One region of the Rossellomorea sp. NPDC071047 genome, then DNA from elsewhere that is predicted to be linked to it. Evidence: riboswitches for the same ligand, from Rfam matches in the RefSeq annotation. Region 1 holds a riboswitch; each other region holds the start of a gene.

Region 1 (8,198 bases):
ATTGCTCCTGAAGTATTTAAGGAGAAGGGTCTGTATAATTTTGTCGGGTTCTTGGAAGAGTTTTTTAAGTTTGTTTTTGTATTTATGGACGGGGAAAATTGGAGCTATTCCTATAAAGGGATAACCGTCGATTTTCTGGACATGCTTTGGGGACCTTATCTGTATTCTTTACAGATTATCGCTGGAGCATTGGGCTTAGGCCTGGGAATAGCCTTCATCCTTACCATTTTCACAGTGTTTTTGCCCCAATGGGTTACGTCTTCTCTAAAGAAAGTATTAAACCTCTTTGAGACGGTGCCTGACTTAATGTTTGCGTTTATGCTTCAGCTTCTCATTGTCTATGTAATTAAATATTTTGGCGTGGAACTGATGAATTTCACGGAGTATGGGGAAGAAAAGATCTTTCTTGCACCAATCATCACATTATCGATCATTCCCATGATCTCTTTCTTTCGAATTCTTCTTTTTATTACAGAAGAAGAAATGCTTAAACCACATATTGAATTTGCCCAAAGTAAAGGAATGTCGAAAGGCAGAATTCTCTTTGCTCACGTATTGAAAAATATTTCTCCCAGTCTGTTTTATCATGGAAAGCTGATCATATGGGGGATGCTTTCTAGCTTATTCATCATTGAAACGATTTTCAATATGAGAGGAATCACGTATTATATCGTCCAGGACTTCAGACCAATGGTCATAGCCATCTCACTGATTATGATATACACGCCTTTTTTTGTCGTGTATCAAGGTGTATATCTATGGATCAATCGGGAGGGAAGCGTCGATCATACCAAATATAAAAAGGATAAAATAAAGTGGAGAGAATGGAAGATATGGAGCTGGCTTTCTACTATTAGACGGCTTTGGTGGCAGCATATGCATAATGGGAAGTTTGCTATCGGGTTTAGTGTCATCTTTCTCTTGATTGCTCTCAGTTTCCTTTATCCAATACTGAAAGATGAGCCGATTAAACAAATTCAGTTTATGAAGAACGATGAGGGACGAATTATCAGTGCCCCTCCACATAAGCCATTCGGAGAGATGATCCTGGGCTCGGATTTCTTCGGGTATAGCATCCTCGACCAACTGATTGTCGGGGCAAAGTATACCCTCCTCTTTGCACTGGTTGTCGCGTCTCTAAGGGTGATAGGTGGATTCTATCTTGGAGTAGCCTATCATTTTCATCTGAAAGAAAATAGGAAGAATTGGCTTGATCGGATGGTGGATTCCATTCATTTCCTGCCTTTGAGTCTTATTGCGTATCTTCTATTAAGACCTGTTCTTTGGGGATTGCCCGTTTTAGGATGGGATCACTCCATCTTTGAAAGACTCGTTTTTGAAGCTGTCGTCTTGACGATTCTTGTGCTGCCGTTAACGACGGTGTTAATAGGGAATGAACTGAAGTTATTAGGAAAACAGGATTTTGTTCTGTCGGCGAAGCTCTTAGGGGGAAGTAATCGACATTTGCTGTGGACGCATCTATTCCCTCATTTGGCACCTAGATTATTTATTATATGGGGACAGCAGTTTATCCAAACGCTTCTCATTCTAGTGCATCTGGGATTATTTCATCTGTTCTTGGGGGGAACGATCATCACAGGAGGACTGGTACCCGATCCTCCGAAATCAGGAACATTTGAATGGTCAGGTCTGATCAGTTCCACCAAAGATTCCCTGATGACCGGAAAGTACTGGATTGTCATTGCTCCGTTAGCGGCATTTATGATTGCCATCATCGCCATGCAGTTGATTGTGCAAGGTGTGAAGGAAATCCAGCAAACAAAGGTAGGGGTACTGGTGAACAACACTCCAATTAAGAATAAACATAAGCTGGTCAAGAAGAAAACCTACCGTCCAGTGACGGAAGACTTTCATTTGGTTCGACAACAATCCTTTAAGGGTTAAAGGGGGAGATTGAGAGTGAGTAGAAAGAGTCCTAAATTGCCACTAACCGACGAGGAAAGATCGGCACTTCGTAAAGAGAAGATCAGACTGGGAGACATCTTCGAACTGTCTCCCGATGTGTTAAGTGAAAAACTAAACATCTCTATGACTAGAGCCCGGTACTTAGTCGGCATGTCCATTTTCCAACGAATTCCGTCGATCGGACCGAATATGGCGCATAATGTTGTTGAAGACCTTGGTTTTCATACCTACGAAGACATTAAGGATGAAAAAGGGGAAGATCTCATTATAGACCTAGAAAAGAAGTAAGGCGTCTGGATGGACCCATGCGTGGAAGACTCCCTCAGGTGCGTCGTTCACCACGCAAACAACCCGGCATCCACCAAAAACTGGTGGGACTTCACAACCCAAAGAAAAAACTACCGCCAAACCAACGGCTACCCCAGCGACCGCCCCACCAAAGGCTGGGATGAGGGACGGACCTCATAAACCAAAAGGCAGGAAGAGAGAATCAGCTTCCTGCCTTTATTTACACTCTCCCCAGGGACGGACCTCTTTCGTATATCCTCCTCAAAATGGACATGATAAAGAAAAAGGAGTGATGAGAGATGAGAATCGTGTTCATCTGGTTACTAATGACTTTCTCTTTTCATGCATCCGTTTCAGCCCGAAACATCCTGCCCCTTCCAGCCCATCATAATGAACTCGCGATCGTTATTGATGATTTAGGAAACGATATGAAGGGAACGGAAGAGATTCTGAACTTACCCGTCACCTTGACCATTGCCGTTATGCCATTTCTTCCGACAACAAGGGAAGATGCAGAAAAGGCACACGGCCGTGGGCATGAGGTCATCGTCCATCTACCCATGGAACCGATGTCCGGGAAAGCAAGTTGGCTAGGCCCGGGAGCGATTACCACTTCGCTTTCAAATGAGGAAATTCGGAATAGAGTAGAAAAGGCGATCGAAGAGGTCCCCTATGCAGTAGGCGTCAATCACCATATGGGCTCAAGGGCCACTGCCAATGAGAGGGTCATGAGGACCGTATTAGAGGTATGCAAGGAGAAGGGACTATTTTATTTGGATAGTAAAACAACGGGAAAGAGTGTCATTCCGAAGCTTGCAAGAGAATTGGACGTTCCCTATCTTGAGAACGAATTATTCTTTGATGATGTCTATTCCATCCAGCATATAGGAAAGCAAGCCAAGCTTCTTTCTAAAGAATTAGACAGTGGCACTTCCACCATTGCCATTGGTCATGTCGGGGTCACAGGAATCAAGATTGCCACCATGCTTGAAGAGTTTCTTCCTCTTTATGAGAAAAAAGCATCCATTGTACCACTGTCAGATTTAATACCTGAATATCATTTGATTGATGAGAGCATGCCTTGATGGCGTGCTCTTTCCCTTAATTTGGAAACCGCTACTTTGTAAATCTTCTGTTAAACCAATGCTTATTTTTTTGTTAAAAGAAGACTCTCCCTTATAATCAGAAGGTAAGAAGGAGATGAGTCGATATGGATTATGCAATTGTGACGGGAGCAACAAGAGGCTTGGGCGAGTCGATCGCCAAGCTATTTATCAAAAGAGGCATAGGTTTGATCAATGTTTCCAGATCGGATAATGAAAGACTGCAAAAACTTGCCGGGGAAAAGGATGTATCGTATGAATTCTTTCCATGCGATCTTGCACAATCAGGAGAAACAGAAGCGGTCTTCCGGGAAGTGGGAGCAAAAGTATTTGGTTATCAACCGGACAGAGTCTATGTTGTCCAAAATGCCGGTGTGGTGACACCAATCAATCCGTCTGGTGAAGTAGAAACTCAAGCCCTTGAAACGAGTGTGCATGTGAATTTACTATCTCCAATGATCTCCACCAATGAGATGCTAAAAGCAGCCAGGGGTTCCGAATCGAAGATGATCATGATCAATATCAGCTCAGGAGCAGGAAGTCGTCCTGTTCACGGATGGAGTACGTACTGCGCAACCAAAGCCGGCGTGAACATGCTGACGGAAACCGTAAGCCTGGAGCTTTCTAAAAAGCATAGCCGCCATCAAGTGATTGCCTTCAGCCCGGGTGTCATGGATACGGATATGCAGGGAGAAATCCGTTCCTCCTCTAAAGAAGCCTTTGCCGATGTAGAATCCTTTCAGCGCTACAAAGAGGAAGGGATGCTTCGTGAAACGGATACGGTCGCTAATGCACTGGTTAAACTCGTAACAGAAAGCGAAATCGAAAGTGGTAAGCTTTATCATGTAAATGATTTGTTATAAAAAGTGAGCAGATTACCGGAAACGGAATCTGCTTTTTCTTAGCTCAAAAAAAAGACAAACCCCAAAGGATTTGTCTCTCTACTATCATTTACTAAGATCGAACCGAGTTTGCTTCCGGTGCTGATTTACGTGTGAATTTCGGTAGTGCGAATCGAATGGCAATCAAACCGCAAACAGCAATCAAGATAGGGTAGAAGGCATATGGGATAATGCTGACCGGTGAAATGCCCGCGACTTCAGCCACTAACAGGGCCTGTGCTCCGTAAGGGATCAGCCCTTGAATCGAACAAGAGAAAATATCAAGGATACTGGCTGATTTACGGGCATCGACTCCATAGTTTTCACTAATCGATTTGGCAAGTGGACCGGCAATAATGATTGAAATCGTGTTGTTTGCTGTGCAAAGGTTAGTAGAACTCACTAATCCTGCAGTAGCAAGCTGTGCTCCCTGAGGAGACTTGATTTTGCGTGTAGCATGATATAGTAAAGCCTGAATACCGCCGTTATAACGGATGAGTTCGACAACTCCGCCAATCAGTACGGATAGAATCACGATCTCTGCCATCCCTGTCATTCCATCGGCCACACTGCCGAAATAACTGGCTGGAGTAAAGCTTCCATCTATGAATCCAATGATTCCAGCTAAAACAATTCCGCCTAACAAAACGACAAATACATTTAAACCTGCAAGAGCACCGATGATAACTCCAAGGTAAGGGAGAATTTTAATCCAATTAAAGCTTTCCACTCCGACAGTTGATTGATTCCCCATAGTAAGAACAAGGAGAATCACCATTGTCACGATTGCAGCAGGTAATACAATGAAGAAGTTCACTTTAAATTTATCTTTCATTTCCGTTTTCTGAGTACGAACAGCTGCAATGGTCGTATCTGAAATGAATGATAAGTTATCTCCGAACATCGCTCCTCCAATAACTGTCGCCATCGCAAGGGGCATGGAAATATCTGTACCTGAACTAATCCCGACACCGATTGGCGCAAGTGCTGCGATCGTTCCCATGGACGTACCCATTGATAATGATATGAAAGCAGCAATAATAAATAATCCAACGATGATCAAGTTACCAGGGAGCACGGATAGGGCGAAGTTTACGGTTGAATCAACGGCCCCCATCTTTTCAGCCACTCCGGAAAATGCTCCTGCTAACAGGAAGATAAAGACCATGATCATGATATCAGGGTGACCGGCTCCTTTAGCGAAACGCTCAATCTTAGCCGTTAATGTCTCTTTTCGGTTCATCACAAGACCTACCACAGATGCAATGATGATCGATACTAGTACAGGAAACGCATAAAAGTCTCCCGAAATGATGCCTGCTCCAAGGAACAGTGAAACAAATATGATCAAAGGCAGTAACGCCAATAAATTTCCTCTTTCTTGATTCATTCCTAACACTCCTTTGACGTCCAATTTACTAACATACAAAAAACCTCTTCCAAAATAAGAAGAGGTTTCAAAAGAACGAAACACTCCTCTTATCTTTCAAGCATTTCGCTTGCTGGATGTGGCACAGCACTCAATATGAGTCCGCTGCCGAGACATCGCAGGGCCAGTCCCTCCGTCTCTCTGGATAAGAAGAATATCGTATTTAGTTGATTTAAATATACTTCCATACTTTAAAGGGTTTACTGGAAAAAGTCAAACGGGAATTTTTTCTGTAGCATGGACATCAGTCTATTTCCTTCCTTACCAACAACAAAAGTATGATTTTATCCATAATAAGGTATAAACTCATAGACAATTGACCGTTCAAGGTCTACTATAAGGAAGACAAAAAACATCTTGGGGGATACGGTAGTGGAAAGAACTGTACGAAATCAAATTTTTACCTTACAAGGATTTTATTTATTGACGTTCTTCGGTGTTGGTAGTTTATATCCCTTACTCAGTGTGTATTTGAGCGAAAGTGTGGGCTTAAATGGTTATCAGATTGGAACGATCATGTCTGTAGGCCCCATTATGATGATTTTCTTCCAGCCTATATGGGGAATGGTGAGTGACACGACCAATCGTCCCACCTTGGTTCTTGGTTTAACCTCTTTAGTAGCAGGGATCTTTGCACTCGGTTACTTGTTCATGGACTTTTACTATGGCCTGCTTATCGTGGCCATTCTAGTTGCAATCTTCCAAAGTGCGATCATTCCTGTATCCGATAGTATAAGCTTGAAGTATACAAGTAAAGTCCGGTATAACTATGGAAATATCCGCCTGTTCGGCTCTTTGGGCTTTGGTATCGCAGTCTTTATGATGGGAAGACTTTCAGAAGGATTCATCGGGCCTACCATCATTTTTTACTCTTTCTTTATTTGTTTAGTCCTATCCGGATTCCTTTCGTTCCGTTTTCCGAAAGAGAGGGCGGCAGCCAAGCTTGATTTAAAGGCAGGGATGAAGGAATTATTCACGATGAAAAAGTTCCTTATCTTTTTAGCGGTCACATTCTTAGTGTTCGGCCCGAATCTGGCAAACAATGTGTATTTTGGATTATTTGTTGAAGACTCAGGTGGAACGTATGCAGGGATTGGTCTTGCGTTCCTGATTGCAGTGTTATCGGAGGTCCCCTTTATGAGGATCGCCGGTGGATGGATTGATAAATTCGGTTTGTTAACCGTCGCTGCCTTGGCAGGTGCTGCTTCCATGCTCCGCTGGCTCTTTTACTTTACTGAACCTAGTCTATGGCTTGTCTATTCATCGGCTGTCATGCAAGGTCTTGCCATTGGCCTGTTTATTCCAGCCGGATTACGGTACATTAAAGAAATCACGCCTTCCCACATTACAGCAACGGCCGTTACGGTGTATTCAGCAATCGGAAACGGACTGGGGAACTGGTTCAGTACCTTTGTTGGCGGTTTTATCTATGAAACGTACTCCATTTACACGGTATACTTATTCTTCGCTGTACTATCCCTTTTAGGCATTTTCCTTTGCTTCGTCCTCATGAAAGAAGAAAAGAAAAATGCACTCGCTTATTAATACATCAAAACGCCTGAAGAGAACAGACTCTTCAGGCGTTTTTTTATTGGTCTCTTTTCGTATAGTTTGTTGCTATTGTAGAGGAGAAAGTAATAGTTGATTTCCGCTCCAGGATGCTCGCTTTCCGCGGGGCTGGCGGTGAGCCTCCTCGGCTGCGCCTCCGGGGTCTCACCTGTCCAGCTATTCCCGCAGGAGTCGAGCCTCCTTCCGCTCCAATCAACTTTCTAAGCATGAATCCTAAATCGAAAACCATTTAAACAAGCTTTTTAGCAAACAATCTTATTAAATGTAAGTAAACTTTGAATTTCCTTTTAAGGAAGAAGAATTATTTTTTTCTATTTATTTTGTTTTCTTGCACACCTTGAAGCTCTGTCATGAAAAAACTGTTAAAGATGGTGAGGGGAACTGCGCAGACTCCTGCGGAAGTACGGTCGTGCCGAGACCCCGGAAGCGAAGCTGAGGAGGCTCGGCCGAACGTCCGCGGAAAGCGGAGCAGTTCCCCTCACCATCCAGCATAAACCTGCTTGACAGAGCCCTGGCAGATTTTATGCTAGAAAACAACAATCTTTGTGAAAAGAGCCATTTATTAAGCTCCGTGCCGAGACCCCGTTCGGCTATCCAGCACACACGAATTGACAGAGTCTTGTAAAAAAATGTAAAAAGGAATAATTTTCCTATATTAGTAGCCAATAGATATAATGAGGGAGAAAGAATAAGCAAACAAAAAGTTTTCTTAAAAGGTTTTGATATACAAAAATTGTGGTAGAAGAAGGATAAGTATTCATTGAAAATTATATAAATACCAGTTAGAATAATATTATTAGAAAATTCTTTCAATTTTATAACCTAGATTAGAAACATATTACATTTTATTAAAAAGGGGATATTAAAATGGAAAATACATTCGTGTACTCAAAAGATAATGCTAACCTTGGAGATACCGTTCAATTCAAAAGAAAGAAACATGTAATCAATGGCGTGGTTACTACCCTAAGAGAAAATACGGTCATTGTTAAAATGGACAGG
Region 2 (8,198 bases), on a different contig from region 1:
GACACTCAGGATGTTGGATGCCGCCACTGACGATGTTAATCTCCATTCTGTCGTTAAAGGTAAAAACCTGTCCTCGGAGCGGGATATTTTAGTAGATAAAGGTTTTGGCAACGCACATGATATTTCGATTGGAAACGAGGTTGAACTGGGAGGGGAAACGTTCCGAGTTGCAGGATACATGGCGATTCCTGATTATATCTATCCATTAAAAGAGGAAGCGGGCTTTCTGAAAAATCCTGATGCATTCGGGGTCGCAGTCGTGAAACAATCTGTTTTGGAAAAGTGGAAAGATCATCAGGTATACTATAGCGTCCGCCTTTCAGATGCCTCCCCCGAAGAACTGAAGAAGCAAATCAATCAAACGAATCAGATCATTAAATGGACAGATAAAAAAGATAATAATCGCATTTCCTTCATTAAAGGGGATATTGCCGGTGTCAAGAAGATGGGGCAACTTCTTCCGGTAGGCATTTTGTTCATTAGTATGGTGATCATTCTCATATTATTGTGGCGCTTAATGAAAAAGGAATATGTACAGATCGGCACATTGTATGCCCTTGGCTACAGGAAAAAAGAAATTATCCGTCACTATCTCTCCTATGCCGGGATTCTTGCCGTCTCAGGAAGTGTTGTGGGTACGATCCTTGGGTGGGTATGCTTGCATCCATTGCTCTCAACTTTCGCGGCTTATTATAATCTGCCTGTATTGGAAGTGAAACCACATGTGGGTTATTTGCTTACGAGTTTATTGTTACCACTTGTTCTGTTCATCCCGTTAACCTATTATTTGGTTCAACGCGTCTTGAAGATCCCACCCGTAAGTTTAATAAAAGGTGGGGAACGCAAGGTGAAAGTAAGCAAGCTGGAGAGGTTATTTAAACTTAAGGAGCTGCCGTTCCACCGGAAGTTCGTGATCCGGGAAATCATGCGCAACCTTCCAAGAGCGCTCTTTTTGATCATCGGTGTGATGTTTGCCTCGTTATTATTGTTGTTCGGCTTCGTCACCAAGAATTCGATGGAGTACCTGGTGACCGATAATTTTCAACAAGTGTACGACTATGAGTATAGCTATCTATTCAAAGCTCCACAGACTGACCATCCTGAATCGGGACAGATCGGAGCTGTGGCCCCATTTACCACAGATAAGGAGAGTTTGTCGATTACAGGCCTGAAACCGGATAATACAGCCATTCGATTAGAGGACTCCAGCGGTGAAAAGCTCAAGTTCAATTCAGTCATCATGAATAAGTCCCTCTCGGATAAATTAGGGATTCAAGAAGGTGATTCGATTCATGTGACAAATGAACTGACGGATAAATCCTTTACCCTCACCATTGATCACATCGCAGTATCGTATCTCGGAAGTATGATCTATATGCCTCTGGAGGAATTCAACCAATTAAATGACTATCCTTCAGGAAGTTATACAGAGATTTATTCAAACAAAGAACTCACGCTACCGAAAGAAAAGATCGTGTCGATATCCAAATCATCCGATACGATTGACGGATTCAAGGAAATGATCAAGCCGTTGAACTATGGAGTAGCAGCGATTGCCTTTGTTGCTGCCATCATTGCTGTCATCATCATCTATATACTGATTTCATTATTAATTGAAGAAAATTCATTCAAAATCTCACTCATGAAAGTCATCGGTTATCGGGAGAAATCAATCATGAGCATGATGATAGGTTACAATATTTGGTTTATCATCCTTGGGTATGTGATAGGCATTCCCGTGACGCTCCTGTCGATTTCAGCCTTTATGAATTCGATCACCTCAGAGATGAATGTGACGATTCCCGTAAAGCTGGACTGGATGAGTGTCCTCATCAGTTTTATCATCATCATCACATCGTATTATGTATCCCTATGGCTGAACCATCGAAAGTTGAAAGGGATTTCCATGAAAGAAGCGATTAACCGGAGTACGGAATAGAAACTGTGGGTTGACGTTAAACTGATAAAAGGGTACGAGGCATTAAGAAAGCCACGTACCCTTTTATCGTTATCATTCTAGTCCCTGACAAACAGGACAATAGTACAGCCTTCTTGAAGCTGCCACCGCCTTCTCGATTTCACTTCCACAGATGAAGCAGGATCCACTTTCCCGGTTAAAGACCCAGTGACGATAGCGGGAACGCTTCACTCCTTGTCCTTTCAGTTTCTGTGCTAGGTCGAGATCATTGGTGATCCCACCAGTCTCATACGATTGTCTCACTAAATCCTTGATGCTATGTGCAGCTTTCTTCAATTGCTTCTCTGTGCAGTCAACTGGCCTGAGGGAAGGGTGTATACCAGCAACAAACATGATTTCAGATCGCAAATAATTTCCGATACCTGCTACGAAACCTTGATCCAGCAATAGAATCGACCATTTGCGGTTTCGGAATCGTTTATCCTTCATCCGTTCCATCAGCTCATCTACGGATACCTCTTCGCTTAAAAGATCGGGGCCGACTTTTGAGACGAATGGGTGCCCGGGCACTTCTTCGTCACGAAGAACCTCGATATCAGATGCGCTATAGAGAAGTGCCGATTTATTCTCATTATGTAAGGCCAACCGGAGCTGACGGTTTGTTTTCGGGTAGTTATATGTGTTTCTGAAATACCATTTCCCGTAAAGCTGATTGTGGGAGTAGATGGTGTACCCATTGTCAAAGCGGATGAGCATGGCTTTTCCTTTCGTATCGACCCTCGTCACGATTGACCCCTTTAGCAGATCCCCGTAGTCTTCTAAATGAGGGAAGGCAAAATAAATATCTTCGACGGTTTTATTTTTTAGAGCACGTTCAACGGAATCTGCGGCTCGTCTGATTTCCGGACCTTCTGGCATGGCAGTTTCTCCTTTTTTAGTATAGTTGTTCCCTTTTTTCTTCCCAAAGTAACATTCGGATAGGCTGGGCTACTCATCTATTTCATGGTCTTGACATTATTCCAATATATTGATAGAGTTTTAAAAAATCTACATATTTCTTATCCAGAGAGGTGGAGGGACTGGCCCTTTGAAGCCTCAGCAACAGGTCTGTGAAGATACTGTGCTAATTCCAGCGGGTGACTCAAACCCTGATAGATAGGAGCAATCTTTTATTTGTCGGTGACGCACTCGTTCAGGGTGCGTTTTTTGTTTGTCTACCCATTCCACAATATATTTAGAAGGAAGGGTGTTTTTGATGGAAAACGCAGGACAGAGTTTTAAAAGAGCGATGAAGACACGTCATTTAGTGATGCTGTCACTTGGAGGGGTGATCGGAACCGGGCTTTTCTTGAGTTCGGGGTATACGATTCATCAGGCAGGACCATTTGGGACGATCCTTGCTTATTTGGTTGGGGCGCTGGTGGTGTATCTTGTGATGCTTTGTTTAGGTGAACTTTCTGTCCATATGCCGGAAACAGGATCCTTTCATAGTTATGCTGCAAAGTTCATTGGACCTGGGACCGGGTACACTGTTGGCTGGTTGTATTGGCTGACATGGACAGTGGCATTGGGGTCGGAGTTTACGGCGGCTGGTTTGATGATGCAGCGTTGGTTTCCTTCGATTAGTGTATCGATCTGGAGCGCGGTCTTTGCTGCGTTGATTTTTGTGCTTAATACGTTGTCTGTGCGTTTTTTTGCTGAATCTGAATTTTGGTTTTCTTTAGTAAAAGTGATTGCGATCGTTGCGTTTATTGTGATCGGGGCAGGTGCGATCGTCGGGTTCATCTCTCTCAGTCATTCAGAGCCCGCTCCGTTTTTCTCGAATATCACAAATTCAGGGTTGTTTCCGAATGGGGCATTTGCCATCTTGATGACAATGCTTGCTGTCAATTTTGCCTTTTCAGGAACAGAATTGATCGGGGTTGCGGCGGGAGAAACAGAGAATCCATCCAAATCGATTCCTAAAGCCATCCGCACCACGCTTGTGAGATTGATCATCTTTTATGTAGGGACGATTGTCGTATTATCCGCTTTATTACCGAGCCAGTCAGCCGGTGTATTGGAAAGTCCTTTCGTAGCGGTGCTTGGTCGGATTGGAATCCCGTATGCCGCCGATATCATGAATTTTGTGATCATAACGGCCATTTTATCAGCGGCAAACTCCGGTCTGTATGCTTCCTCCAGAATGCTGTGGTCGCTCTCAGATAAGCAAATGATCTCACCGGTTTTTGCCAAATTGACTGATCGGGGAGTCCCTCTCAATGCGATAGTTTGCAGCATGCTGGGAGGGGGGCTGGCATTGCTTTCAAGCATCATTGCACCGGGGACGGTCTACATCGCATTGGTGTCGATCTCTGGCCTTGCGGTAGTAATCGTGTGGATGAGCATTAGTGCTGCCCAATTTCTATTTCGAAGACAGTACATAAGGGAGGGAAACGACGTGAAAGACTTGACTTATCGGACGCCGCTCTACCCACTCGTTCCCATTGCGGCATTTCTGCTTTGTCTAGCTTCTTGTATCGGCATTGCCTTTGATACCACTCAGAGGATAGCCCTTTATTGCGGGATCCCATTTATAGCCCTTTGCTATGGAAGCTATTATCTAACACAATACATAAAGAAAAGAGGAAGAGGTAATGTCGAATCAACTGAAGCTAAATCCCATTGATGCTATTTTACAAATACATTCCCAACTGATTATAGATGGAGCATTAGCCACAGAGCTGGAATCCCATGGCTTTGATTTAAACGATCCCCTTTGGTCTGCCAGTATACTCCTTGAAAAACCGGAAGCGATTGAGAAGGTTCATGCTGATTATTTCCGTGCAGGAGCCGATTGTGCGATTACAGCCAGCTACCAGGCGACGGTGGATGGTTTTCGAAAGCGAGGTATAGAGAAACCTGAAGCTCTGGAATTAATCAAGAAAACGGTTACTCTCGCCAAACAGGCCCGAGATGACTTCTGGAAGGAAGAGAAGGGAAATTCGAATCGGCCGAAGCCAATCGTTGCAGGTTCTGTAGGACCTTACGGGGCATACCTTGCTGACGGTTCTGAATACGTGGGGAACTATGGAGTAAGCGATAAACAGTTAGCAGATTTCCATTTTCCGAGAATCCAGGCATTAGTGGAGGCGGGAGCTGATTTGTTGGCATTCGAAACCATCCCGTCCTTGCAGGAAGCAAAGGTACTAGCTTCACTTCTGAAAGAATTTCCCGATACCTGGGCCTGGCTGTCTTTTTCATTAAAGGATGGAGAGACGATAAGTGATGGAACGGGGATTGAAGAGTGCGCGCGTGTGTTCAATGACGATGAACAAATCGCTGCAATTGGTGTGAATTGTGCACCTATACCTGCGGCCGAGAAGGCGATAAGCGTATTAAGCAGAAACACTGACAAACCAATCATCGCGTACCCGAACTCAGGTGAGACTTACAATGCTGAGACCAAAACGTGGCATGGGGAGAAAGGGTGTTGCGCGTTTGATGAGGAATCAGTAATTTGGTACGAGGCAGGTGCTCGTATCATTGGTGGATGCTGCCGGACGGATCCTGGTCATATTGAGGCGTTGGCGAAGAGGTGGAGGTAGGCAATAATATTTAAATGCAAAAGCCCAAGTGATTCAGTCACTTGGGCTCTTACATCATTATCGCTACTATTATTTAATAGAAAACGTCTCTTTAATCAGCAAGTCCTCAGGTGATTTCCCAATTCGATCTTGATGGAAGTAATCTCTGATGACTCCATCCTTTAAATAGTTGACGATTGAGACCATTGTCATACCTTGATCTAAAGCGAGGTAGGCTTGTGTCACTTCTCCCGTTTCCACATTGACTGAATCAAGGAAGCCATATTTACCATACATATCGAAACGTTTCAACGCCTGGATGTTTTTGAATGCTTCCATCGGTGCGTATTCAAGTGCCAGGAATGTGGCATGTGGAGTGACAGTGCCATCTGACTTATAGCCGTCCATACCCAGAGGTGTAGCGGCAAATTCTGAATAATTATCCGGTGTGGCTGCTGGTGACATGCCCCAGGCTGCATACCCTTGTTCTTTAGCATATTGAATCTGGATGTCTACATGACGCTTATTGTTCAAGCCGAGTGCGTTCTTCCCGAGTTCTTTTTCCTTCAGTACAAGCTGTGGCATCAATGCTTCAAACATGCTTCCTCCCCAGCTTGGTACATATTTAGTGCCCTTGTAGCTGTAATGTCCTTCGAAGACATCTACGCCGTCATATGTTTCTGTATATCCTTCAGGAATTTGAGCCTGCCAATCCCAGCTTTCTGGCATGGTGCGGAACATTCTCCACCAGTGCTCTTCCGGTACGTCCTCTTTCCCGATCGCGATGTAGCTTGCCACACGTGGTTCCGTATAAAAGGCACCGTAATGGTGAGAAGTATAGCTCTCGGTTGCTACATCATATCCGCCACGCATTTGTCCTACTTCCGGGGTGTAAAGAGTGGAATAATCCATGTCCTCTACTAATGCGTGAGTTTCTTCATAGAGTTCCGGATACGCTTGTCCCACTACAATGAGACCTGCAGACAGCCATCCATTATCTACCGTTGAGATGAATTGACCCCAATCCGTCATAAGCGTTGCATCTTCTGTATAGTACCAGTTGTAAAATAATCCGTTCCATTTTTCCATATCTTTTAATGAATTCAACGTCTTTTCGATGTTGGTCACGGCTTCTTCACGTGAGATCAGGCCGACTTCCTCAGCTGAAATCGTACTCATCATATACATGGCAATGTTCGTTGGGGAAGTGAATTTCTGGGCATTGATCTCCCCGTTATCCATACGGACGGCATCATAAGTGAGTCCCGTTTTTTCATTTGTAAAATCCTCGAAGTATCGATAGGTATTCTTTGAAATCGCTTTCAATTGTTTGGATAAAGCGATCTCTTTTCCTTTGGTTGTGTGCTTTGCAGAAGCCGAAGCAGGGAGCGTGGCGCTGACGATAAGCAATAAAGCTAAAAGCAATGAAAAATATTTCTTCACATTTGACACTTCCTTTCATTTTGGTGAAACGTTTCGATTAAAAGTATACAAGAGTGATCAATAGACGTATATCACTCAATAGTAACAATTATCTGAAAATAACACGTCGGTATGTGACTTCTTTTTTGAGTCTTTTATACCAGTATCCATCGGCAGGTAAACTCTAAATACAGACTCTGCCACCAACTCTAATGTGATACTGTATTGGGTGACTACCTTCTTTTTTTGTCTACAGTGTTAATGATTTTTATTAAAAAAAGGATATTTTCCCATTATGTAGAAAGTCATAGATACATAGTCAATAGGGGTGAGCAGGATGCAGGGGTTTGATTATAAAAACTACGACGGTTTAGGGCTCGCAGAGTTAGTGAAGAAAAAAGAAGTTCATCCTAAAGAATTGGTTGAAGAAGCCATTAAAATAATAGAAGCCAACAATCCGAAGTTGAACGCAGTGATTCACAAAATGTATGAACAGGCGAGGGAGGTTGCAGACAAAGAGCTTACTGGAGCATTCGCCGGTGTACCAATGCTATTGAAAAATATCACTCAGGAAATAGAAGGGGAGCCTATGACAGCAGGTTCAAGATCACTTCAAACCTACCGAGCGAAGACAGATGCAGAGTACACCAGGAGATTGCGTGAAGTAGGTGTGGTCATTCTGGGACAAACGAATGTGCCTGAATTTGCTTTAGTGGCTATTACAGAGCCTTCACATCACGGTGCGACAAGAAATCCGTGGAATTTGGATTATACGCCTGGAGGTTCAAGTGGCGGTTCAGCCGCTGCGGTAGCATCCGGCATTGTTCCGATCGCGGGTGCCAACGATGGTGGGGGATCTATAAGGATCCCGGCTGGCTATTGCGGGTTATTTGGTTTGAAACCGACGAGGGGAAGAACACCTGTTGGTCCAACCTACGGAAGAACATGGCAAGGGGCCTCTGTTGAGCATGTTTTAACCCGATCAGTCAGGGATAATGCTGCCATGCTGGATGAATTACGAACGTATGAAAAGTCTGCTGCTTTTTATGCCCCTCCATTTGCAGGGAGATACTTGGAAGCATCACAAACCCCATTGGGCAAGAAATTAAGGATTGCCTATTCCACAGCTTCTCCCATAGGCACTGAAGTACATCCCGAGTGCGAGAAGGCTGTTGTGAGAGCTGCTAAATTACTAGAGTCCATGGGCCATTATGTGGAAGAAAAAGAGGTGCCGGTGGATGGACACAAGATTGCGAGAAGTTTCTTAACAATGTACTTTGGTGAAACCGCTG
Region 3 (8,198 bases), on a different contig from region 1:
GGGCAGACTTCACAAGAAGTCCGGACAAACCTACGATATCGGGCTTCTCTTGCCGTATGACTTCGATCAGTTCCTGAGGCGTTACTTTAATGCCTAAATCAATCACTTTATATCCGTTATTACTGAGGATAATATCTACGAGATTTTTACCGATATCATGAACATCCCCCTTAACCGTAGCTAAGATCACTTTGCCTTTGGAAGATGAATTTTCCGTTTGTTCCATATGCGGTTCCAAATGAGAAACGGATGCTTTCATGACTTCGGCACTCTGTAATACTTCCGCTACAATCAGCTGGTTATCATTAAATAACCTACCGACTTCACTCATTCCGGCCATAAGGGGACCATTGATGATCTCAAGGGGAGCATCATATATTCCCAGGGCGATATTTAAATCGGCAATCAGTCCTTCCTTCGTTCCTTCCACCACATAATGAGCCAGCCTCTCTTCTAGAGTCATAGTATTGACGGGTACCTTTACTTCTTTCTTTTTCCCCCTATAAAATACTGTAAATTCAGCCAGTGTTTCATCAGTCGTCTCAAATAAGAGTTTCTCTGCCATTCGAACTTCTTCTTCAGGAATTGAGGCAAAACGCTCTAATTTTTCCGTATTGACTATGGCATAATCCAGCCCCGCTTTGGTACAGTGGTAAAGATATACCGCATTTAAGACTTCTCTTCCGACAGGAGGCAGTCCAAAAGAAACGTTACTAACCCCTAATATATGGGGGCATTCCGGTAGGGCTTCCTTAATCTGTCTTATCCCTTCAACGGTGGCATTGGCTGATCCAATATATTGCTGATCCCCTGTCCCCACAGGGAAAACGAGAGGGTCAAAGATGATGTCTTCTGAAGCTATCCCATATTTCTCTGTTAACAGTTTATGAGAGCGGAGGGCAACGTCTACCTTACGCTCTACAGACACTCCCATTCCTTTTTCATCAATGGTTCCTACTACAACCGCTGCTCCGTATTCCTTCATCAGCTTTGTTATCTTCTCAAACCGCTCTTCTCCGTCTTCGAGATTAATCGAGTTTATGATTACTTTCCCTTGAGAATATTTCAAGGCGGTTTCAAGCACTTTCTCATCCGTTGAATCAATGACAAGTGGAACTTTAACTTTTTTCACCACTTCTTGGATAAATACATTCATATCTTCTACTTCTTCACGATCGGGATCCGCAAGGCAGATATCGATCACCTGAGCTCCATTCTTCACTTGTGCTCTCGCAATCTCTGACGCTTCTTCTATCTTATTCTCTGCAATCAATCGTTTAAATTTACGTGAACCGATGACATTCGTCCGTTCTCCGACCAGGATCGGTCTTCTGTCTGCATCCTCATAGACGAACGCTTCAATTCCTGACACTGCATGAGGGTGAGACTCATTGGGTTTACGAGGAGGTAATCCCTTCACCACTCTTGAAAGGGCACGAATATGCTCCGGTGTGGTTCCACAACACCCTCCTACAAGATTCAGCCAGCCTTTCTCAGCAAAACCTTTCATCTTTGCACTGAGTGAATCAGCGGTCTCATTGTAATTTCCCTCTTCATCAGGAAGTCCCGCATTCGGATAACAGCTGACATAGGTAGTGGCGAGACTTGATAAGGAACGAATATGATCGCGCATAAATTCAGGTCCGGTTGCGCAGTTTAGACCAACTACCAAAGGGTTTAAATGTTCAAGGGATAAATAAAATGCTTCGATTGTTTGCCCGGCAAGTGTAGTACCCATTGGCTCAATAGTTCCGGATAACAAAATGGGGATCTCTTTCCCTCTGGATTCAAAGGCAGCTCGAATTCCGAGGTTTGCTGCTTTTACATTTAACGCATCCTGACTCGTTTCAAGCAGCAGTACATCAACTCCTCCATCAAGAAGACCTTCTGCTTGAACACGATAGTTGTCTACTAACGCATCAAAGCTTATCCCTCCTGTAACAGATAAGGTTTTGGTAGTGGGACCTAGAGATCCCGCAACAAACCTCGGCCACTCTGATGTTGACACATCTTTTACTGCTCTTGTGGCGATTTCAGCCGCTACTTTATTGATTTCGTATGCTTTATAGCCTAAATCATATTCGTCCAGTACGATGGGGGTTGCACCAAAGGTATTAGTTTCAATCACATCAGCTCCGGCTTTCAAATATTCCAGGTGGATTTGATAGATTACCTCCGGTGCTGTCAGAACCAGATTTTCATTACATCCATCAAGCTCTTCTCCACCGAAATCCTCAGGGGATAAATTCGCTTGTTGAAGCATCGTTCCCATTGCTCCATCGAGTACGAGTATTTTTTTCCTAAGCTGTTCTTCAAACAAAGTGATGGCCATAGGGAACCTCTCTTTCTGGGTTGGTTTTCTCCTGTATATGATGAATCAATTCAATACTCATATCATACCTGACAAAAGGCGTGATAAGATAAATCCCATTAAAAAGATCTATTGCTGTATCAAGTAAGTCTTTTGCTATCTCCATTCCAACTGCTCTTGCAACTACGGGATCACTTCCCGCTTCCCTCATTCTTTGTCTTGTTTCTTCCGGAACATTAATCCCCGGTACTTCATGATGGAGAAACTCAGCATTTCTCGAGCTGATTAATGGCATGATTCCGATAAAGATCGGTACATCTAAATGCTGCGTAGCTTCATGTATTTGAATCAGCTGTTCTTTCCCAAAAATCGGTTGGGAAATGAAATAGTCAGCTCCGGCATTCTTTTTCTTTTCAAGTCTTTTTACAGAAGCGTCTAAATGACGGAAATTCGGATTAAAAGCTGCACCTACTGAAAATTGAGTGCGCTCCCGTAGTGATTTACCCGAGAAGGATATCCCCTCGTTGTTCTGTTTAATCAATTCAATGAGTTCAAGAGAAGATAAATCATAAACGGATGCTGCCCCAGGAAAATCTCCAATCTTGGCCGGATCCCCCGTAATGGCTAATATATTGTGTATTCCTAACGTGTGTAACCCCATTAAATGGGATTGAAGTCCAATCAGGTTTCGATCCCGGCAAGTAATGTGAACTAAAGGCGTAAGATCAAATTTGGACCTTACCAGGCTGCCAATGGCGTCATTACTGATACGAGGTGATGCTAACGGATTGTCTGCAAGCGTGAGTGCGTCAATTCCAGCTTCCTTTAATGCCTCAGCCCCTTGGAAGAACAGCTTCGTGTCAAGATGCTTAGGTGGATCAAGTTCAACAATGATCGTTTTCTTTTCCCTCACTTGCTCATGCAGCAAGCTTCCCCTGATTGAAGGAGACGATAACTGAACAACTTTTTTTGCTTTCACCACTTTTTCATTCACAGGCTTGCGGCTTTTTAACCTGCTTGCTACAGAACGGATGTGATCAGGTGTGGTCCCACAGCATCCCCCTATGATTCTTGCACCTTGCAGTCGCAATTCGTTACTTATATCTCCAAAGTAATCAGGCTCAGCAGAGTAATAGAATCTACCTTCTTCATAATTCGGCAGACTGGCATTGGGATAGACGGAAAGAAATGCCCTTTTAGGTAATGGAACTTCCTCTAATGAATTCACCATATGAAATGGCCCCATGCGGCAATTGATGCCCACAACATCCGCCCCCAATAATTCTAATTGTTGAAGAGCGTCTTTTATCTCCATTCCATTTTGAAGAACTCCTGTTTCATGGAGTGAAACTTGAGCAATGACAGGAATGTCTGCTTCACGTTTACTAATGTTTAATACAGTGGTCAATTCTTCGAAATCATAATAGGTTTCTAGCAGAATGCCATCCACCCCTTCTAACAATAAACAGTATAGCTGTTCCCGAAAGCTTCTTTTGATTTCTTCCAACGATACATTTTGTTTAATGCCCCTGATTCCCCCGATGGTGCCAAGGATATAAGTGTCGACACCTGCTGCTTTTCTTGCCAGTCGCACTGCAGCTGTATTTATTTCCTTAACCGAATCCTCCAATCCGTATCTGGAAAGCTTTTGATAATTAGCTCCATACGTATTGGTCTGAATGATGTCTGCTCCTGCATCAATATACTCTTTATGGACTTTCAACACTTCATTTGGGTGAGAAAGATTCAGTTCTTCAAAGCATCTGTCGACTCCATATGAATACAGCAACGTTCCGATGGCTCCATCTGCAATTAAAATTCTCTCTTTCAGAGCTTCCAGCAACGGCTTCATGACATTCCCTCCTTTTTTATAAATTTATCACGTTGTTTCGATTGATCTTTTGTATACTATCTAAACCTTTTTGAAGATCGATAATTAATTCATCCACGTTTTCAAGTCCTACTGATAATCGTAATAAACCATCTGTAATACCCCTTCTTTCCCGTTCAGCTTTTGGCATGGAAGCATGTGACATCCTTGAAGGATAGGATAGAATTGATTCAACAGCTCCTAAACTTACGGCAAATACAGGAATGTTTACATTTTGAATGAGTTGCTTTACTTCCTCTGCCCCTTTTAACCGGAAGGAAAGAACCGCTCCAGGACCCTCTGCTTGTCGAACTTGAATTTCACGACCGGGATGATAGCTTAATCCCGGGTAATACACTTCTTCTACTTCCTTTCTATGTTCTAAGAATGCCGCAATCTTATATGCCGATTCTGATGATTCCTTCAAACGTACATGCAGTGTTTTCAGTCCTCTTAAGAGCAGCCAGCAATCCTGAACACCGAGTACAGCTCCGAACGAATTCTGCAAGAAAGCAAGTTTCCCGGCAATCTCTTCATTTCCCGTTACCGCAAGCCCTGCCAATACATCGCTATGTCCGGCAAGAAACTTCGTGGCACTGTGTAGAACAACATCCACTCCTAGACTGATCGGTCTTTGCAGCAAGGGAGTCATGAATGTATTATCAAGAAACGTTAAACATCCATTCGCCTTGGCAAGCTTAACGACTCCTTCAATATCGGTGATATTCAGAAGCGGATTGGATGGTGTCTCCATATAAATCACTTTCGTATTGTGCTTGATTGAACAAGCTACTTCATGTAGATCCTTCATGTTCACAAATGAATATTCAATTCCAAACTTAGTGAGGACCTCTGTAATCATTCTGTATGTCCCACCGTACACTTCTTCTGATACGAGAACATGATCTCCACTCGACAATAATAAGAAGCTTGTTGAGATTGCCGCCATTCCAGATGAAAAGGCAAAACCTCTTACTCCTCCTTCCAATTCCGCGATCGTTTCTTCAACGGTTTCTCTTGTCGGATTTCCTGAACGGCTGTAGTCATACGTTCCATATTGATCAAAATCCTGTTGATGAAAGGTTGTAGCATGATGAAGCGGTGTAGAGACCGCTCCTGTTTCTTTATCAAATCCATGAGAATGAATGAGTGACGTCTGAAGTGAAAACGGTTTTTTACTCATACGTAAGCACCTCTTTCTCCAATTGTTGAAAAACATTCTCCAGGTCTTCAATAAGGTCAGCAATAAATTCAATGCCTACAGAGAACCGCAGGAGTCTGTTGCAGATACCCAACCTATTTCGTTCTTCTTCTGGAATGTCTGCATGTGTTTGAGTAGCCGGATAGGTGATAAAGCTTTCGACCCCTCCTAAACTTTCAGCAAACGTAATAATTTTTAAGTGTTGGAGAAAGGGAGCAACCCATTCTTCCCTTGCGATACGAAAGGAAAGCATGCCGCCTTTTCCCGGATATAAAACGTCTGTTACACAGTCATGCGAATCAAGATACTCCGCTAATTTTCTTGCGTTTTTTTCGTGCTGAGCCATTCTGAGACTAAGGGTTTTCATTCCTCTTAATAAGAGCCAACAATCAAAAGGGGCGAGAACCGCGCCGATTGAATTTTGAATGGTGAATATTCTTTCCCCCAACTCCTCTGTGTTTACAATCACAACACCTGCCAGCACGTCATTATGTCCCCCTAAGTATTTCGTGGCGCTATGAATAACAATGTCCGCTCCTTCAGTAAGTGGCTTCTGCAGAATAGGTGTGTAGAAGGTATTATCGACAATTAGAAGCAATCCGTTATGCTTAGCGAGTCCAGCAACCTCTGAAATACTTGCTTCATTCATTAATGGATTGGTTGGCGTTTCAACGAAGATTGCCTTTGTTCTTTTAGAAATTTGTTCTTCTATGGAGCCGGTATCACTTGTATCGACGAAATGAAATTTGATACTATATTGTGCTTCATACTGCGCGAATAAACGGTAGCTCCCTCCGTATAAGTCTTTCGAAACAATCAATTCATCCCCGCTTGAAAATAAGCTAAGGATTGCCTGAATCGCTGCCATCCCCGAGCTGAAGGCAAACCCTCTGTGTCCTTCCTCCAATTGAGTGAGGGTATCTTCTAGGGTGGCACGGGTTGGATTTCCTGTTCTTGTGTAATCATAGCCTGTCGATTGCCCAATCCCTTTATGTTCATAGGCAGTCGATAAATGAATGGGCAGGCTTACGGCACCCGTTGCAGGATCTTTCCGATTTCCTGCCTGGACAAGTATTGTGTCAATGTGTTTTTTCAACATTCTTCTCTCCTTTTCTATCCTGATTACGAAAAGGGAAAAAACAAAAAAACCTTCTTAATGAAAATAAGAAGGTTTTGTGCGTTCGTTCTCCCTCTTATCGTCCAAGTTGACATCAACTTGCTGGAATTAGCACCATACCAAAACTCGCGGCTGGTTGCTGAGGTGTCTTCGGGCCAGTCCCTCTACCTCTCTTGATAAGAAACTATATGATTTTGTGAAAAATAACTTTCCCATAACTTATAACAAAGAAGAAAAAATGTCAATGAGAATTATGAATTATCTGAAAAACAAAATGATCTTTGCCCTTCACCACCCTGTTCTATTTCAATGATAAATACCTATTTTCCTTTTAATCTCTTTCATGAATGGGATTGTTTTTTCCCGTGCTTTTTTTGCTCCATTTTGTAAGATCCCATCCAGCATATGGGGACTCGCCATCAGTTCTTCATATTTCGACCTTGGTTCTTCGATAAAAGAATTCATTACTTGGAATAGCTCTTTTTTCGCATCTCCCCAGCCTATTCCTTCTTGAAATCTCCCTCTCATTTCTTTAACTTGATCGGAGGTTGCAAATTCTTTATATAATGCAAAAATGACGGAGCTGTCAGGATCCTTGGGCTCTTCAGGGGGTGAAGAATCTGTTTTGATTTTATTGATTAATTTTTGAAGCTTTTTTGGTTCTTCAAATAATGGAATGGTGTTGTTATAACTTTTACTCATTTTACGTCCGTCCAGTCCCGGGAGAACTGCCGATTCTTCTTGGATGACATATTCAGGGATGACAAATATTTCTCCATATTGTTTGTTAAAGCTTTCAGCTATGTCTCGTGCAATTTCAACATGCTGTATCTGATCTTTACCAACAGGGACCACCTCGGTTTGAAAAAGGAGGATATCAGCTGCCATTAGTATTGGATAAGTGAATAATCCCATGTTGACTCCAGCATCAACATCTTTGCCGGTTTCTGTATTTTCTTCGACCAATGATTTATATGCGTGAGCGCGGTTCATTAATCCTTTCGGTGCAAAACAAGACAGGATCCAACTCAATTCAAAGATTTCAGGTACATCGGATTGACGATAAAAGATCGCTCGATCAGGATTCAAACCTAATGCTAACCAAGCTGCTGCCACTCCATAAGATAGTTCTTTCATTTCATGCTTATCATGTATCTTCGTTAAACCATGATAATCCGCCACAAAATATGCTGCGTTGTAGGATTTGTTCTCTGCCAATTTTAATGCCGGTTTGATTGCACCAATATAATTCCCCAAATGAATATAGCCAGTTGGTTTAATCCCCGTCAGAATTTGTTTTTCCATAAAAATTCCCCCCGCTTAAAATAATAAAAATCAACACAAAAAGGGCTTCTCGTCCTCTAAAAAAGGACGGGAAACCCGTGGTGCCACCTTCATTCGCTTACACTTCAGTAAACGCACTCATCTGTACAGAAGTCGCCTTCGATACATCGTCTCTTTTATCGGTGAGACCTTCCGCCATTACCTACTTAATTTCAGCCTGGATGCTCAAAAGCCCATTCAACGATTTCACCATACTGATTCTCACCAGCCATCAGCTCTCTGAAATGTTTCGTTCGTCTACTCTTCTTCCTCATCGCATTTAACTATTTAAAGTGTTTCCATTATTTTAATGTATCGGGAAATAATGGTCAAGAGGGCGTAAACACATTTTAGAGTTCTTTGGTAGAAAGGGGAA

Evidence for each region. Region 1 has a riboswitch for S-adenosylmethionine ahead of ACQKFO_RS22010 (Na+/H+ antiporter NhaC family protein). Riboswitches for the same ligand answer to the same signal wherever they lie in the genome.
Region 2: linked by a shared signal. The riboswitch ahead of mmuP (S-methylmethionine permease) and the one ahead of ACQKFO_RS22010 (Na+/H+ antiporter NhaC family protein) in region 1 are both predicted to bind S-adenosylmethionine.
Region 3: linked by a shared signal. The riboswitch ahead of ACQKFO_RS05845 (methionine biosynthesis PLP-dependent protein) and the one ahead of ACQKFO_RS22010 (Na+/H+ antiporter NhaC family protein) in region 1 are both predicted to bind S-adenosylmethionine.

What each region holds. Positions count from the first base shown of each region.
Region 1 covers NZ_JBNNJT010000009.1:18,300-26,497, forward strand. The annotation lists gene ACQKFO_RS21990 (ABC transporter permease subunit) at 1-1,905, shown strand, start outside; partial or broken gene ACQKFO_RS21995 (helix-hairpin-helix domain-containing protein) at 2,050-2,394, shown strand; gene ACQKFO_RS22000 (divergent polysaccharide deacetylase family protein) at 2,514-3,299, shown strand; gene ACQKFO_RS22005 ((S)-benzoin forming benzil reductase) at 3,425-4,180, shown strand; gene ACQKFO_RS22010 (Na+/H+ antiporter NhaC family protein) at 4,272-5,588, opposite strand; SAM riboswitch class I at 5,675-5,779, opposite strand; gene ACQKFO_RS22015 (MFS transporter) at 6,000-7,172, shown strand; gene ACQKFO_RS22020 (DUF2187 family protein) at 8,064-8,198, shown strand, end outside.
Region 2 covers NZ_JBNNJT010000002.1:604,507-612,704, forward strand. The annotation lists gene ACQKFO_RS10955 (FtsX-like permease family protein) at 1-1,939, shown strand, start outside; gene nei (endonuclease VIII) at 2,012-2,836, opposite strand; SAM riboswitch class I at 2,974-3,080, shown strand; gene mmuP (S-methylmethionine permease) at 3,174-4,586, shown strand; gene mmuM (homocysteine S-methyltransferase) at 4,555-5,505, shown strand; gene ACQKFO_RS10975 (glucoamylase family protein) at 5,575-6,927, opposite strand; gene ACQKFO_RS10980 (amidase family protein) at 7,244-8,198, shown strand, end outside.
Region 3 covers NZ_JBNNJT010000001.1:1,110,427-1,118,624, forward strand. The annotation lists gene metH (methionine synthase) at 1-2,332, opposite strand, end outside; gene ACQKFO_RS05835 (bifunctional homocysteine S-methyltransferase/methylenetetrahydrofolate reductase) at 2,313-4,163, opposite strand; gene metC (cystathionine beta-lyase) at 4,180-5,364, opposite strand; gene ACQKFO_RS05845 (methionine biosynthesis PLP-dependent protein) at 5,357-6,481, opposite strand; SAM riboswitch class I at 6,573-6,682, opposite strand; gene ACQKFO_RS05850 (tryptophan--tRNA ligase) at 6,806-7,804, opposite strand; T-box leader at 7,864-8,106, opposite strand; gene ACQKFO_RS05855 (metal-dependent hydrolase) at 8,173-8,198, opposite strand, start outside.